DNA from 4 places in the Synechococcus sp. UW86 genome. Region 1 is predicted to be linked to each of the others. Evidence: predicted binding sites of a transcription regulator. Region 1 holds the regulator's gene; each other region holds the start of a gene.
What was found. Region 1 encodes NtcA, which controls nitrogen genes in cyanobacteria. Its sites were predicted from a motif close to GTANCNNNNGNTAC; they were not measured.

Region 1 (4,249 bases):
CACGGTGATGTTGGGGGGAACCCTCAACTTCTCCAGGGCCACACCGAGGCCATAGGAATGGGCCGGGAGAATGAAATATCGCCCGTCTTCATCCTCATGAAGGGGAGTGGGTTCGAGGTTGGCCGGGTTGAACCGCTTGGGGTTCATCACCGTGCCTGGAACATGCCGGAAGATCAGAAATTCCTGGGGAGAAAGGCGTAGGTCGTAGCCGTAGGAGGAGCAACCAAAACTCAGCACTGGCCGCAGCTTCTGTTCCGGCTCCAGGTGACGGACCAAACCGCTCTGGAATGGCTCGATCATTCCCTGCCCGGCCTGTTCAGTGATCCAGCGATCGCACTTGAGCATCAGAAACCTCGGCGCAACTCCGTGACTTGATCTGCCATCTCCACCACACCGGCGGGGATTGCAGGTCCAGTGATGATCACATCCATCGAAGCGGGCCGCTGCTTAAGGGCTGCAATCACGTCCGCCTCATCCAGGTATCCGAAGGCCACGGCAAGGCCGAGTTCATCCAACACCAGCTGGTCGAGATCTCCCTGGATCAGATGCTGACGGCAGATGGACCAAACCTCAGCCACCGCATCCGCACCACCGGGATGCCCCGGCGAGGAGAGGCAGAGGGGCACTTCCGGCCGCAGCCAAACGAGGCCTCCGCAGAGCTGCACCCGGCCGGCCGGTCCCTGCTGTACGCCCCCTTTGAGGAACTGACTGATCAGAACACGACTGCCCAAGCCGGCAGCTCGCATGGCCTGGCTGAGAACAGTGGCGAAACTGCCTCGATAAGGCGACGTATGCACTTGCAGCTGCCCTTCGGGAGCCACCAGATGTAGGGGTGGCGGATCAGAGACGGCAGGCAAGGGCCTCAGGCCCGCCCGTTGCAAGGCCTGCTGATCCCGATCCAGGGAATTTTGGAAGGATTGGGGGTCGGCGAGGCTTGTGGTCATCACGGAAGCATCTGTCCGGGCGACCCCGGCAAGACCTTGAATGTAGCGGCGAGATCACATTCCACAAGGGGATTGACACCACCCATGGTGTTTGGACAGGGCGAGAACCAACCGCCTGCGAGGCTTGACGAACTGCACACCAACGATGAGCCAATCCCCTGAACAACGCACTGATGGCCGTCGCCCGCAGCAGTTGCGACCGTTCTCGGTGACCTGGAATCCCATGGGGTTTGCCTTGAGCTCCCTTGTGGTTCACACCGGCCGAACCGCTGTTCTCTGCAGCGTTTGCTTGGAGGACAAGGTTCCCCGCTGGCGCAAGGGAGAAGGATTGGGATGGCTCAGCGCCGAATACCGGTTGCTGCCCGGATCCACCCCACAGCGGCAATCACGGGAGCTGATGAAACTCTCGGGTCGCACCCAGGAAATTCAGCGGCTGATCGGCCGAAGCCTGCGCGCCGTAATCGACATGGAGCGTCTAGGGGAGCGCACCTTGCTGATCGACTGCGACGTGATCCAAGCGGACGCCGGCACCCGGACGGCCTCGATCACCGGGGCTTGGCTCGCCCTGGACCAAGCCTGCCGATCCCTGGTGGACCAAGGAGTGCTGGAGCAATCGCCCCTGATCGATCAGGTGGCGGCTATATCCGTGGGCTTGGTTGATGGCCAGGCCTTGCTGGATCTGGACTACAGCGAAGACAGCCGAGCCGAGGTGGACCTGAACGTTGTGCAGTCCGGCGATGGCCGTCTGCTGGAAATCCAGGGAACTGCGGAGGGTGCGCCCTTCAGTCGCAGCCAACTCAATGAGCTGCTGGATTTAGCAGAGCCGGGATTGACATCCCTGATGCAGGCGCAACGCCAGGCCTTCAACGAGCACAGCAGCGTTACGTAATAACCGCTACATGGCGGCCACCGCCGGCTCCGTAACTTCGCCACACCAGGGGGTTGTCATGACCAGTAGCCGAGGTTTCAGCCGATACGCCCCGCAGATGGTGGCCCCAGCTCCCAGCGCAGAGCCCGCCAACCGTTCTCTGCTGGAGATCATCCGGGATCTCGATGGCGCTAGCAGTGAACTGGTGGATCGCAACAAGACCATCTTTTTCCCCGGAGATCCCGCAGAACGGGTGTATCTGATCCGCCGGGGAGCCGTTCGTCTGTCCCGCGTCTACGAATCGGGAGAAGAGATCACCGTGGCCCTGCTCCGCGAGAACAGCCTCTTCGGGGTGCTGTCACTGCTGACAGGCCAACGGTCCGACCGCTTCTATCACGCTGTGGCCTTCACCCGGGTCGAAATGGTGACGGCACCAGCGACTTCCGTGAAGGCCGCCATCGAAGCAGACACCAGCGTTGGCCTGCGCTTGCTTCAGGGTCTCTCCAGCCGGATTCTGCAGACCGAGACGATGATTGAAACCCTCACCCATCGGGACATGTCATCCCGGCTGGTGAGCTTCCTGCTGGTGCTTTGCAGGGACTTCGGCGTGGCAGATGAGCTGGGCATCACCATCGACCTGCGCCTGTCCCATCAGGCCATCGCTGAAGCAATTGGCTCAACACGCGTCACAATCACGCGTCTGCTGGGAGACTTGCGTCAATCCGGTCTGGTTCAGATTGACCGCAAGAAAATCACCGTTCTGGATCCGATCGCGCTGGCCAAACGCTTCAGCTAGGCCTGCCATCGCCCGACTTGTGCAGCCATGAGCGGCTGGGCACTGATTCTGGTTCTGTTGGTGCTTGGGGGCGTGCTGTCGACCCTGGGCGACCGCTTGGGCAGCCGCGTCGGCAAAGCGCGACTGAGTTTGTTCAGCATGCGCCCACGGCGCACCGCCGTTTTGATCACGGTGTTGACCGGCAGCCTGATCAGCGCACTCTCACTTGGCCTGATGCTTCTGGTTAGCCGGCAGTTGCGGGTGGGCCTGTTTGAACTAGATGCCCTGCAGGAGAAACTCCAAGACAGCCGTCAGCAGCTAAAGGCAGCCGAGCGGGAACGGGACAAGACCCAAACGGAAACCAAACGGATCGCCATTGAGCTCGAGCAATCACAGCAACGGGCCAACACCCTGCGCCTCGAACTGGCTCCTCTTCAGAAGGAGCTGGCCCAACTCGAAGCCGAACGTGAACGCCTCAGCCAGGACATCGCCTCCCGCGATGCGGACATCCAGCGCACGGAAGCCGAACTCAACAGCGTTCGCAGCCGCATCCGAGCCGGTGAGCAGGAACTCAAAGAACTGGAACGCAATCTGGTCGCCTTGCGGCGTGGATCGGTGGTGATCAGCAGCGGACAGACCTTGGCAAGAGCAACGGTTCGACTCGATGCTCCGGACCAGGCCAAACAGGCTGTCGACAGGCTGTTGCAGGAGGCCAATCTCAACGCCTACAGGAAAGTGCGACCTGGCGAAGCACCCGAACGGCAGTTGATCCGCGTTCCGCGCAGCGATGTGGAACGCCTGCAAAGCATCATCCGCAAACCGGAGACCTGGGTGATCTCGCTGCACTCAGCCACCAATGTGCTGCGAGGTGAAACAGCGGTGTACGCCTTCCCCGAGGTGCGTCCGAACCGGCCGGTGACCCAACGCGGAGACGTGCTGGCCACCACCACACTGCAACCGGATGAACGCACTCCAGAGGGCATTCGCACACGATTGAACCTTCTCCTGGCCTCGGCCTATGCCGAAGTGCAGCGGCGGGGATCCCTGACCGAAGGCCTTCAGTTCGATGGATCAGCCCTCTCCCAACTGGCCCAGACCCTCATGGAAGGAACCAGCCAAAGCGTGGTCTTGGACGTGATTTCCGCAGGGGTCAGCGACAGTGCCGATCCTGTCGTCGTCACCATTCAGGCCTCCCCATGAAACGGGTGGCCGTCCTCGATCCAGGCCGCTGCAAATGTGGTCTTGTGCTGGCCGATCTTCAGCTCGGCCTCGTGCGCGAAGGGCATGTGCTGGCCCCGGAGGCCGTCGAACCCTGGCTGGAGCACTGGAATCAAGACCGCGCTCTCGACCGCATCCTGATCGGCGATGGCACGGGAAGCCGAGCCTGGATCCAGCGACTGGAACGGCTGGGCCATCTCACCGTGGTTCCGGAGCAGGGAACAACCCTGAGGGCGAGACAGCGTTACTGGGCGCTATGGCCGGCTCGAGGTTGGCGACGGATGCTGCCGGCAGGACTGCGCGTTCCACCGGTGGATCTGGATGCTGTTGCAGCTTTGGTGATGCTTGAGGAGCACCTGCAATGCCGCCTGAAATGGCCTGAGCCTGCTCCCACGTTCTCGCTCAGAACCTGGCCCGGACCATGAAGGTGTAATCACCCCCCGG
Region 2 (4,249 bases), 340 kb from region 1:
GCCGTCGAGGCGATGGCCTCCCGTCATCCCGGAGATCCGGTGGCGACGGTGGGTCGACTGGAGGTTTGGCCCAATGCCGCCAATGTTGTCCCCGGTGCTGTCGCCTTGACCGTTGACCTCAGGGATGTGGATCCGACCGTCCTCGATCAGTTGGTGGAGGAGTTGATGCAGCAGGTGGAGAACATCGGTGCTGAAACGGGCTGTCCGATTGCGGTGGACCCTCAGTTCAGCGTTGATCCCACCCCCGCTGATGCTGTGGTGATGGCCGCGATCGCTGCGGCCGCGGCCGATCTCGGCTTGTCCCACAGCCATCTCCCCAGCCGTGCCAGCCACGATGCGCAGGAGGTTGGCCGCCGTTGGCCGATGGGAATGATTTTTGTGCCCAGCCGGGGCGGCCTGAGTCATTCCGCTGCAGAGTTCACCAGTGACGAGCAGTGCTGGGCGGGCACCGCGGTGCTGCTGGAAACGTTGCTGCGGCTCGACCGTCAGCTGCCGTGACCTTTTCGATCCTGGCCCGGGACCCCAGCAACGGTCGCTTTGGTGTTGCTGTGGCCACCTGTCATCTGGCCGTTGGATCCACTGTGCCTCACATCCGCGCCGGGGTTGGTGCCGTCGCCACCCAGGCCCACACCAATCCGTATCTGGGGATTTGTGGCCTTGAGCGCCTGGAGCAGAGTTCGGATGCCGAGAGCGTTCTCACCAGCCTTCTTGCGGATGATCAGCACCGTGACCGGCGTCAGTTTCACCTGATCGATCTGGACGGTCGTACGGCCTGTTGGACGGGGCAGGATTGCGGCCCTTGGGCAGGCCATCGCCATCAGCGTGATCTGTCTGTTGCCGGTAATTGCTTGGTGGATGAGGGCGTGCTGGCAGCCATGGAGCAGGCCTTTCTCACCAGCGACCCTAGCTTGAAACTGGGCCGCCGCCTGATGATGGCTCTGCTGGCCGGGGAAGCGGCTGGTGGTGACCATCGTTCTCCCTTCTGCACGTCAGCGGCGGTGCAGGTGAGCGGCGAAGCGGCTTTCCCGCTGTTGGATCTGCGCGTTGATTTCCACGAGCGCGCCGTGGAGCAGTTGATGGAGGTGTACGAGCGCAGTCAGGCTCTCTGGGCCCAGGAGTGGAGGGATGAACTGTCGGAGTTGCCGATGCTCAACCGTTTGGTGGCTTAAGCATTCACCATCGGTCACGCCATTAAAAAAGCCCTGCAACACAGCCGTGTGCAGGGCTTATCGGCAATTCATTTCCGGTGTGTTCAGCTGGGGACGGATGCTTCCCACTCCACGTTCAGGCCGGCCTGACGGGCGTCGGTGATCAGGTCATCGATGCAATCCATGCCAAAGGCGGCTTGTCCAGACAGCAGGGCATCCCATTCCTGAGACGGAAAGTGGGTCTGCAGCCAGAACACTCCATGCACGCTGGAGGGACTCACTTGCACAAGGCCTTGGTCGAGGCGAGAGGTGATGAGATCCAACGTCGTTGCTGAAGCTGGATCTATTACGCCTCAATCCTCGGGACTGGAATGTTCGAGTTGCTACGGATTAAGAAGTTGGCCTAGCGCGTGTAGCCCACGCCGCGGTAAACGAGCTGCACCGGAGTGCGGTGGTTGTTGATCTGGCGGGCTTGGTACACGTTGCGGCGGTAAACCAGCTGCACCCCGGGCTTGCCCTGAGTTGCGTTGTTTTGCTGGTACTGATGCCCGCGATAGAGAAGGGTGGTCATTGGATGGTCCTCGAAGCAAGCTCAGGTCCCCGTTCCATGGCCTGAGGCGAACTGCGCTTCGCGCGATGCGAAGTGAACGATCGGTAGCTGTTGCTACAGAAATATTGAAGCTCTTGCAAATGCCGAAGTGGTGTTCAGGTTGATACCTCTTCAGAAAAGTTTTTGGTTTTGTTTATTTTTGTGCGTAGGAATTAGTGGGTCTGGCTGATCTCAATCAGTTGATCGAGCACAGCATTGAAGAAGTTTCGGCCTTGTTCCTGAAGCGTGGTGCCCAGCCTGAGCCAGTCCTGGGTCAGGCGATCGGGCCCTTCAGCTCCAAGGGCGTTCACCACGTAGTCGTGGTCGTTGGCGATCCAGCATTCAAGCGCTTCACCGTCGATCTCGAGGTGGCACTGCAGGCCAATGGCGTGGGCTCCGAGTCGAAACACCTGTTCGGCGCAGTGCAGTGAAGAACCCAGCAGGGTTGCATCAGCCGGGAGGTGGATGCGATCACCATGCCAATGCAGCACCAGGGTGCTGCTTGGTTGCCCCGTGAGCAGGGCCTCATCACTGGGATCCGCGACCCAGTGAATCGCGCCGAGCCCCAGTTCCTTCAGCTGCTGCGGTGGTGCTCCCACCTGCAGCGGTTGCACGCTGCCCCCTGCAGCCACAGCCAAGAGCTGTGCCCCCAGGCAGATGCCCAGCACCGGTCGGCGTTGCTGGTGCCAGGCCCTCAACCAGTCCAGTTCCTGCCGCAACCAGTCCATGCATGGTTGCTCGCGATCGTTCACGCTCATCGGGCCACCGAGCACAAGGGCGATGCTGTTCGCACATGTCCTGGGGTCCGGCAGTGGGTCGCCCCGGTCGGGCCTCAGGATCTCGAGTGTCAGGCCCCGCTGCCGCGCCAGCTCTCCCACCAGTGCGGCGTCTTCATGGTCCACGTGTTGGACCACCAGCAGCGTGGGGCTCAAAGCAGCAGGTAGCGCTGGGCGAGGGGCAGCACCTCGGCGGGCTCACAGGTGAGCAGTTCACCATCAGCGAACACCTCATAGGTCTGTGGGTCCACGCTCACCTTGGGCAGCGCTGAATTCAGCTTGAGTGCGTTCTTGCCCACGCTGCGGGTGTCCTTCACCGCCATGCAGGTGCGCTCCAGCCCCAGCTGGCGTTGGATGTCAGCATCCATCGCCGCTTCGCTCACGAAGGTGAGACAACTGGGCGCGAGGGCTTTGCCGAAGGCGCCGAACATCGGCCGGCCGTGCACCGGGCCCGGGGTGGGAATCGAGGCGTTGGCATCGCCCATCTGGGCCCAGACGATCGAACCGCCCTTCACCACCAGTTCCGGGCGAATGCCGAAGAAGCCAGGCTTCCACAGCACAAGATCGGCGAGTTTGCCGGTTTCGATTGACCCCACTTCGCTGCTGATGCCGTGGGCCAACGCCGGGTTGATCGTCACCTTGGCGATGTAACGCTTGAGCCGGTGGTTGTCGTTGCGAGCGGAGTCTTCCGGCAATGCACCGCGCTGCACCTTCATCTTGTGGGCGGTCTGGAAGGTGCGGGTGATCACCTCGCCCACGCGGCCCATGGCCTGGGAGTCGCTGGCGATGATCGAGAAGGCGCCCAGGTCGTGAAGGATGTCTTCGGCGGCGATCGTTTCGCGCCGGATCCGTGATTCGGCAAAGGCAACGTCCTCGGGGATCTTCGGATCGAGGTGGTGGCACACCATCAGCATGTCGAGGTGCTCCTCGAGCGTGTTGCGGGTGTAAGGCCGGGTGGGGTTGGTGCTGCTGGGCAGCACGTTGGCTTCGCCGCAGATCTTGATGATGTCCGGCGCGTGTCCACCGCCGGCGCCTTCGGTGTGGAAGGTGTGAATCGTGCGTCCCTTGATGGCGGCGATCGTGTCTTCCACGAAGCCGGCTTCGTTCAAGGTGTCGGTGTGGATGCACACCTGCACATCCATCCGATCGGCCACGGATAGGCAGGCATCGATGGTGGCGGGCGTGGTGCCCCAGTCTTCGTGCAGCTTCAGGCCGCAGGCACCGGCGCGCACCTGTTCCTCCAGCGCTTCCGGGGTGCTGGCGTTGCCTTTGCCGAAGAAGCCCAGGTTCACCGGCAGGCCTTCGGCGGCCTGGAGCATCCGTCCGATGTGGAAGGCGCCGGGGGTGCAGGTGGTGGCATTGGTGCCGGTGGCCGGTCCGGTGCCGCCGCCCATCAGCGTGGTGACGCCGCTGGCCAGTGCCGTTTCGATCTGCTGGGGGCAGATGAAGTGGATGTGGGTGTCGATGCCACCCGCCGTAAGGATGTGGCCCTCCCCAGCGATGGCTTCGGTGCCGGGGCCCACCACGATCGTCACCCCCTCCTGGGTGTCGGGGTTGCCGGCTTTGCCGATGCCCACGATGCGGCCGTCCTTGAGGCCGACATCGGCTTTGACGATGCCCCACCAGTCGAGGATCAGGGCATTGGTGATCACCGTGTCGACGGCGCCCTCGGCTCGAGGGGTCTGGGATTGGCCCATGCCGTCGCGGATCACCTTGCCGCCGCCGAACTTCACCTC
Region 3 (4,249 bases), on a different contig from region 1:
TCAGCTGCGCGTGAGGGACGGCGGCGCGGATCTGCTGCAGAGTCCGGCCGGTGCCGGTGGCCACATCGAGAATTTTGAGGGAACCCGGAGCACGGTCTGCGAAGTGCTTCAAGCCGCGTTTCAGCGGAGCCAAAACCCTGCGTCGCATGGCATCGGCGGTGCCATTGAAAAGGATTTCCACCTGCAGGTCGTAAAGACCAGCCGAGTGGTCACTCAGGTAGCCGTCGGTTTGATGGTGAAAGTTCTGGAGGTAGTACTCGGGGTAGAGGGTTTCCTCGGTCTCCTTGGGTAGGTCCCGCACATTGCGCTCCCGGCGTCGATCCCAGGTGGAGGGAAGATCCAGCCAAACCTGCGGGTAGCGGCTGACCCAGTCGAGCCAGGGTGCATCGAACAGCAACTGCTCGGGGTAAATCCCCTGTTCGGCGTCCTGCCAGTCCTGTTCTTGGAGCTTGTTCATATCGAGCCGGAGCTCTCCAAGAACTTCGGCGGACACGGGCTCGGTTTTCGGCACCGCATCGGGGGCCAACAGCTCCATCAGCTTGGTGCTCAGCTCCTTGTGGGCCAGGCCCGCGATGCTTTTGCCTTGCTGAAGCGTTTGGTACGCAAGCTTGCTCAGGGGCGTTGACGCCATCTCAGATTCAGACAACAGAACCATTCCAACGAATGAGGCGCGCAATCGCGTGGCCAGCAGTCCACAAAAAAACCCGCCTCCTTGGAGGCGGGTCGTGGGATGCATGGGCGCTGATCAAGCGTCGTAGTACATGGTGAATTCGTGGGGGTGCGGCCGCTGGCGCAGCTGCTGAACCTCCTCGTACTTGAGGTCGATCCAGTTGTCGATGAAGTCGTCGCTGAACACACCGCCAGCGGTGAGGAAGCCGCGGTCGGCATTCAACGCTTCCAGGGCACCGTTGAGGGATGCGGGAACCGTTGCGATCTTGGACAGCTCCTCAGCTGCCAGTTCGAACAGGTCACGATCTTCGCCATCGCCGGGATCGATCTGGTTCTTGATGCCGTCCAGGCCGGCCATCATCATGGCGCTGAAGGCCAGATAAGGGTTGGCGAGGGCATCGCCGGAACGGAACTCGAGGCGCTTGGCCTTCGGGCTCGGGCCGGTGAGCGGGATCCGCACGGCGGCAGAGCGGTTGCCCTCGGAGTAGACGAGGTTCACCGGGGCTTCGAAACCGGGCACCAGACGCTTGTAGCTGTTGGTGGTGGGGTTGGTGAAAGCCAGGAAGGCGGGGGCGTGCTTGAGGATGCCGCCGATGTACCAGCGGGCCGTCTGCGAGAGGTTGGCGTAGGTGCCTTCGCCGAAGAACAGGGGCTGACCGCCCTTCCAGAGGCTCTGGTGCACGTGCATGCCGGAGCCGTTGTCGTTGAAGACCGGCTTGGGCATGAAGGTGGCCGTCTTGCCGTACTTCTTGGCCACGTTGCGCACGACGTACTTGTACGTCATCACGTTGTCGGCGGCCTGGATTAGCTCAGCAAATTTCATGCCGAGTTCGTGCTGGCCCGCGCCGGCCACCTCGTGGTGGTGCTTCTCGGTGGGAATGCCCAGCTGACCCATCAGCAGGAGCATCTCGGAGCGGATGTCCTGGGCGGTGTCGTTGGGAGCGACAGGGAAGTAGCCCTCCTTCTCCTGGATCTTGTAGGCGAGGTTGCCGCCTTCTTCGATCCGTCCGGTGTTCCAGCCCGCTTCGATCGTGTCGACGCTGTAGAAGGAACCGCCTTCGGCCGAGTTGTAGCGGACGTCGTCGAAGAGGAAGAACTCCGGCTCAGGACCGAAGAAGGCCATGTCGGCCAGGCCGGTGCTGGCCAGGTGATTCAGTGCCCGCTGAGCCAGGGCACGGGGGCAGCGCTCGTAGGGCTTGCCGGTGCGCGGCTCCTGAATCGAGCAAATCATGCTCAGGGTTTTGTGCCTGTAGAAGGGATCAACCCAGGCGGTGTTGGCGTCCGGCACCATGGCCATGTCGGAGGCCTGGATGCCTTTCCAGCCGCGGATGGATGAGCCGTCAAAAGCCAGGCCCTCCGTGAAGGACTCTTCCTCCAGCAGATCGGTGCAGACCGTGAGGTGCTGCCACTTGCCGTGCAGATCGGTGAATTTGAGGTCGATCAGTTCGATGCCTTCGTCCTTGATCTGGCGCAGGACGTCCTGGGGGGATTTCGACATAAGAAAGGACTGCTCGACTGAATTGTGCAGTGATGTGACCGTAAACAGCCACAAGACACCATTTTGTATCAAGAGGTACGTTTTAACCGCCAGAAGGCGACTGCGTAACCGTTTCTGTCAACTTGGCTGAAATGCAGGCATGCCAAAGGATCTGCCCCCCTCAACGGTGTTAGCTTCCGCTGGGGATCCTCTGGAGATTCAGGGACATGCGCGATGCAATCAGCGGTCTGATCGGTCGTTATGACCAGCTGGGTCGCTATTTCGACCGCCCGGCGATCGACAGCATCAATGTGTATCTGGATGAATCCGCGCTGCGGATTCAGGCCGTAGAGCTGATCAACGGATCCTCGGCTGAGATTGTGCGTGAGGCCAGCCAGCGCCTGTTCCGGGATGAACCCGACCTGTTGCTGCCTGGCGGCAACGCCTACACCACCCGTCGGCTCGCCGCCTGCCTGCGGGATATGGACTATTTCCTGCGTTACGCCAGCTACGCCCTGGTGGCAGGTGACTCAACGATCCTCAATGAGCGTGTGCTGAACGGACTCGACGACACCTACAAGAGTCTCGGCGTTCCCACCGGCCCAACGGTCCGCAGCATCGTTCTGCTGGGAGAGGTTGTTTCCGAGATGCTTCTGGCCAACGGTGCTGCATCCGATCAGCTCGCCACCGTTCTTCAGCCGTTTGATCACCTGGCCAAGGGCCTGGGTGAAACCAATGTGCGCCAGCGCTGATCCAGCACGCTCCACGCAAGATCTGAACAGGTTGCAATCAAGCCTCCTTCACCCCTTCCAAGGGGCGTGACTGCGTAGGCTCAACACTCGAACCAATGAATAGGGCTTTGGCGACGACGAACTCACTCCTCTCTGTTGACGATCGTCACCGCAAAGCCTTTGCACCGATCGGCACACCCGACCGCCTCCTGCTTGGACCAGGCCCCTCCAACGCCCATCCAACAGTTCTGAAGGCTCTGTCGCGAACCCCGATTGGTCACCTTGATCCTCTCTATGTGGATCTGATGGGCGAAGTGCAGGAACTGCTGCGTTACGCCTGGCAAACGGATAACCGCCTCACGCTTCCGATGAGCGGCACCGGCAGTGCTGCCATGGAGGCAACCATCGCCAACACCGTTGAGCCTGGAGACACCGTTCTGGTGGCGGTGAAGGGATATTTCGGCCTGCGACTGGCTGACATGGCCGGCCGCTATCGCGCTGAGGTGAAGACCATTGAAAAGCCCTGGGGTGAGTGGTTTTCCCTCGATGAGCTGGAAGCTGCCCTGATTGAGCACAAGCCCGTCATCCTGGCGATGGTCCATGCCGAAACCTCAACGGGTGTCTGCCAACCCATGGAGGGCATCGGCGACCTCTGCCGGAAGCATGATTGCCTTCTGCTGCTCGACACCGTCACCTCTCTGGGGGGCGTTCCGCTCTACATCGATGAGTGGAAAGTCGATCTCGCCTATAGCTGCAGCCAGAAGGGCCTGAGCTGCCCTCCCGGTCTCGGACCCTTCACCATGGGCCCCCGTGCTGAGGCCAAGATGACAGCCCGTCAGGGCAAGGTGCCCAACTGGTATCTGGACGTTTCCTTGTTGAACCAGTACTGGGGCAGCGACCGCGTCTATCACCACACCGCGCCGGTCAACATGAATTTCGGCATGCGTGAGGCCCTGCGTCTCCTTGCTGAAGAAGGTCTCGATCAGGCCTGGGCACGCCATCGCAGCAATGCGGAGATGCTTTGGAACGGGCTGGAAAGTCTCGGCCTTTCGATGCATGTGCCGGCCGAGCGCCGACTGCCCACCCTCACCACAGTTCGCATCCCTGAAGGTGTGGATGGCAAGGCCTTCAGTCAGCACCTGCTCAACAACCACGGCATTGAAGTTGGTGGTGGACTCGGCAGCCTGGCCGGCAAAATCTGGCGCATCGGCCTGATGGGGTACAACTCCACCCCTGAAAACGTGAACCGTCTGCTCAACCTGTTTGAGACAGAGCTGCCTCGCTTCAGCGGTTCCGTCGCCGCCGCCGCCTGAACCAGCGTTCCAGCTGCTCCCTCGCCTCGGGTTCGCGCACGCCCTGAATCACGTTCATG
Region 4 (4,249 bases), 330 kb from region 1:
CAAAAGACAGCCGCGTGCGCGTGCTTGGTTCGTAAAACGCGTTGATCAGAATCTTGCCTGTAAGAGGCGTGTTGTGACGGCAATAGCGATCTGGATTGCTCTCAAACTTCGCCGCCAGGCGAAACACCTGCAACAAAACCTCAGGGCGAAACGGTTGGATCGACACCACGTGCTGATCCACCAAATCCTTCAAAGGTTCAACATCTTCAGCAATCGCGGCCAGCAGCTCCTGCGGTTGGTTCTGCCCGTAGACATCGGGCCCCATCGGCTCAAACCGAATCTGAACCGAAGACGCGTCCACAACTGCTGTTTTGGCCTGTGCCATAGCGGGATCTGATCAACACTCTGTTTGCCAAACCGAGTGCTAAAGCCAGGAACTACATCTTTTACCGGTAACAACAACCACACCGCTGCGTCCACGAAGAAGCAGCTTCTTAAGCAAAGATCCGGAAAGGATTGTGCTGGGTGGACAGCTAAAGGAGACATCACCAAACCCGGCCATTGCGCCACTCCACCCACCAAATCACCAGCAGCACGAGCACCGACAGCACCAGGGCGAACTGACTGGCCACCAGCAGAAACTGAAAACCCGACAGACCAACAAGGCTGGCCATCAAAGGAAGTGTTTGGATCATCCCTCCTCCTGCAGCAAGGTGAAGTCGAAGCGTTCCGGCCGCATGCGACTGCCAATCAGCATCACGACGGCCGAGACGGCCGCTGAAAACACAGCAGCGCAGTAGGGCGCGATCAGCCCATAGGCGAGCAGGCCCACAACGCTGCCGGCAAGCATGGCCGCGATGGCAGCCGTGCGGTTGGCCGTGCGCCAGTACAGGCCGCATGCCACAGGCCAAACCGTGGAGGCCACCAGGGCACCGGTGAAGAACAGCACCGACGCCAGCGAATCCAGCCGCGGCCAGGACAGCGCCAGGGTGACGACGGCCAAGCCCACCACCATCAGCCGCGCCGCCTGCTTGAGCTGCAGGTCGCTGGCCTGGGGCCGCAACAGGCGGAAGTACACATCCTCCGCCAACAGATCGGCGGTGGATGCCAGCAACGAATCCAAGGTGGAGGTGAGTGAGGCAAACACCACCACAAACACCAGGGCCGCGCCACCGGCCCCAAGCAGATCGGCTGCCATCACAGGGAACACCATGTTCACCTGCTCGAGAGGCAACTCACGGGCCAGGGCCACCAGTCCGATGGAGCCCGTCACCATCGGCACGCTCATCCAGGCGATTCCCCCCAAAACAAAAGAGGTCATCACCACCGAGCGCCGACTAGCGAACACGCGGGACCACCAGATGTTGTTGTGAAACACCTCGCCCATCGAAAAGAGGGCGGAATTCCAGGCAATCAACAAGCCCGCCGGCAGCAGCAGATCAAGCCGATCGGGATGCCGGGCCAACAAGGAGGCATGCACCTCGGGCATCGAGAATTGACGGAAGGCGAGCACCGCCACCACCGCCAGCAGCACCATGATCAACAGCGACTGAATGAAATCGGTGCCGATCACGGCCCGCATTCCACCGAAGAGGGTGTAGACGGTGGCAACACCAATCACCACCACCATTCCCACGTGGTAATCAAAGCCTGAAAGGGCCTGCAGCAGCAGGCCAGCACCCATCGCCTGGGTCATCAGAAAGCCCAGGGTGTAGATCGCGGTGATCAGCATGAACACCCACCAGGCCAGGCGTCCGTAGCGCAATCGGATGAAGTCCCCACTGGTGCGACCGTTGGGCATCAACTGCTTGATCCGGGAGGCCAGGGGGGCGAACAGAATCAGGCCAAGCCCGGCCAGCGCATAGCTGAACATGCCCCAGAGGCCAGTTTTGTAGCCGAATTCAGGAGCGAGCAGGGTGGTGTTGCCGGTGACCCAGGAGGCCATCAACGTGGCCGTGCTCAAGGCCAGCCCGATGTTGCGCCCCGCCAGCATGTAGTCGTCGGCATTGCCTTGACCACGCCGGCCCCAGGCAATCCCCAGCGCCACCCAGAGAACAGAGAACAGCACCACCAACGCCCAGGCGATCCCGGGCTGAAGGAAGGGAACCGAGTCAGCGGACATCCATCGACCCCCTGCGGTTCCAATACATGTGTCCGCGCAGAATCATCACCACCGTCGCCGCAGTCACAACGGCACCAAGGGCAAAGATCAGTCGCGCCCAGAGCAATTCATCCAAGGCGAAGAGCGTTTGAACTCCAGAGACAGATAAGCAAAGGAGGCACCCTGCCCTGGCCCTGTGCCCTCGATTCAGGTGCCTACGGATACCCAAACAACAGGCGATCAGCGTCCTCTTGCCTGAAATTGCGGAATGTGTAGCAACCACCACCCGAAGTGGAGTGGGGCGACGCCTTGGATAAACCTCGATTGTGCGATCAGGATGTTCACCGACTACAAACCGACAGTCGGCTTCGACGAATATTTCTGCGGTGAAACGGCCACACCACGAACCGATCTGGCCCCACTACTCGCATCACTGGGGCAGATGGGATTGCCCGAGCTCAACCGCAGCCATGCTTCGGCCAGTCAGCTGCTGCGTCGCCTCGGCGCCACCTTCCGCCTCAACGATTCCGGCCTCAAAGGCAGCGAACGAATTCTCCCCTTCGATCCCTTGCCTCGGCTGATCGGCCGCAGCGACTGGATCACCCTGGAGCGGGGACTGCTGCAACGCCTGGAAGCCATCGACTGCTTCCTCGCTGACATCTATGGCCCCCAGCAGATCCTCAACGACGGTGTGATCCCACGGGAAGACGTGGAAAGTTCCTCCGGTTGGCGACCTCAGATGCAGGGCATCAGCCTGCCCCTCAACCGCTGGTGCCACATCTCCGGGCTTGACCTGATCCGCGACGGCAAGGGCACCTGGCGGGTGTTGGAGGACAACCTGCGCTGTCCTTCTGGGGTGGCCTACTTCCTCGAGAACCGTCGGGTGATGAAGCGATTGTTCTCTGGCCTGTTCGAAGGCCGTGCCGTTCAACCGATCGACGACTATCCCTCCCATCTGCTGCGCACCCTTCAGGACCTGGCGCCCTGGAGTGACACCCCCCGCGTGGCGATCTTGACGCCCGGGGTGTTCAACAGCGCCTATTTCGAACACAGCTACCTGGCCCAAGAAATGGGCATTCACCTGGTGGAGGGGCGCGATCTGGTGTGCGAAGGCGGCCGGGTGTGGATGCGCAGCACCAATGGCCTGGAACCCGTGGATGTGATCTACCGACGCATCGACGATGATTTTCTTGATCCCACCGTGTTCCGCAAGGACTCGATGCTGGGGGTGCCGGGCCTGATCGACGTGCTGCGGCAAGGACGGGTCGCCATCGCCAACGCCCCTGGCACCGGCATCGCCGACGACAAGCTGATCTATGCCCACGTGCCGGCGATGATCCGCTACTACCTCGATGAGGAGCCGATCATCGAGAACGTTCCCACCTACCTCTGTGCCCGGCCAGACGATCAGCGCTATGTGCTCGAACACCTCGAGCAACTGGTGGTGAAGTCGGTGGCGGAAGCCGGCGGCTACGGAATGCTGATCGGCCCCCAGGCCAGCCGATCGGAGCTAGCGGACTTCGACACGAAGATCCGTGCGAATCCCCGCAACTTCATTGCGCAGCCCACGCTGCAACTCTCCACCGTGCCATCCCTCAGTGACGGTGAGCTCTACCCCTGCCATGTGGATCTGCGCCCCTATGTGCTGCGCGGCGCAAGCAGCTGGGTGAGTCCAGGGGGGCTGACGCGCGTGGCCCTCAAGCGGGGCTCACTGGTGGTGAATTCGTCCCAGGGCGGCGGCTGCAAGGACACCTGGATCGTCGACGACCAACCGATGGCAGCACCGCAAGCCCAGGAGGCTGTGCCGTGCTGAGTCGCGTTGCCGATTCGCTCTACTGGATCAACCGCTATCTGGAACGGGCCGAAAACATCTCGCGCTTTCTGGAAGTGAGTGAAGCGATGGCATTGGACTGTCCTCCGGGCAGCGCCGAACCGTGGCTGCCGCTGGTGGAGGTGACGGGAGATCGCCACCGCTTCGATACGGCCTACCCCGGTGCCACGCCCAAACAGGTGGTGCGCTTCCTGCTGCTGGACCGCAGCAATCCCAACAGCATCGTGAGTTGCATTGCGATGGCCCGGGAAAACGCACGGCAGATCAGGGATGTGATCACCACGGAGATGTGGGAGCAGATCAATGATCTGCACTGGAGCCTGCAGGACGACGAAGACATCTGGCGGGAACCGGTGCAGGAGCAACTGCGGATCATC

Region 2: a site for NtcA is predicted at 1,803-1,816, ahead of DXY04_RS03355 (DUF4278 domain-containing protein). Genes of this name have one in related genera too.
Region 3: a site for NtcA is predicted at 2,233-2,246, ahead of glnA (type I glutamate--ammonia ligase). Genes of this name have one in related genera too.
Region 4: a site for NtcA is predicted at 2,253-2,266, ahead of DXY04_RS03390 (circularly permuted type 2 ATP-grasp protein). Genes of this name have one in related genera too.

What each region holds. Positions count from the first base shown of each region.
Region 1 is NZ_UCNU01000009.1:514,182-518,430, reverse strand. It holds gene dcd (dCTP deaminase) at 1-345, opposite strand, end outside; gene DXY04_RS05040 (cob(I)yrinic acid a,c-diamide adenosyltransferase) at 345-944, opposite strand; gene rph (ribonuclease PH) at 1,090-1,833, shown strand; gene ntcA (global nitrogen regulator NtcA) at 1,892-2,608, shown strand; gene DXY04_RS05025 (DUF3084 domain-containing protein) at 2,636-3,787, shown strand; gene DXY04_RS05020 (resolvase) at 3,784-4,230, shown strand; gene DXY04_RS05015 (DUF3146 family protein) at 4,208-4,249, opposite strand, start outside.
Region 2 is NZ_UCNU01000009.1:172,123-176,371, reverse strand. It holds gene DXY04_RS03370 (Zn-dependent hydrolase) at 1-498, shown strand, start outside; gene DXY04_RS03365 (DUF1028 domain-containing protein) at 495-1,169, shown strand; gene DXY04_RS03360 (hypothetical protein) at 1,253-1,429, opposite strand; gene DXY04_RS03355 (DUF4278 domain-containing protein) at 1,552-1,719, opposite strand; gene DXY04_RS03350 (type 1 glutamine amidotransferase) at 1,911-2,669, opposite strand; gene ureC (urease subunit alpha) at 2,666-4,249, opposite strand, start outside.
Region 3 is NZ_UCNU01000017.1:507,344-511,592, reverse strand. It holds gene DXY04_RS11255 (class I SAM-dependent methyltransferase) at 1-631, opposite strand, end outside; gene glnA (type I glutamate--ammonia ligase) at 746-2,167, opposite strand; gene DXY04_RS11245 (allophycocyanin subunit beta) at 2,374-2,898, shown strand; gene DXY04_RS11240 (alanine--glyoxylate aminotransferase family protein) at 2,994-4,190, shown strand; gene DXY04_RS11235 (nucleoside deaminase) at 4,162-4,249, opposite strand, start outside.
Region 4 is NZ_UCNU01000009.1:180,083-184,331, forward strand. It holds gene DXY04_RS03380 (aspartate carbamoyltransferase) at 1-325, opposite strand, end outside; gene DXY04_RS12525 (hypothetical protein) at 486-614, opposite strand; gene DXY04_RS03385 (sodium:solute symporter family protein) at 632-2,062, opposite strand; gene DXY04_RS03390 (circularly permuted type 2 ATP-grasp protein) at 2,379-3,854, shown strand; gene DXY04_RS03395 (alpha-E domain-containing protein) at 3,848-4,249, shown strand, end outside.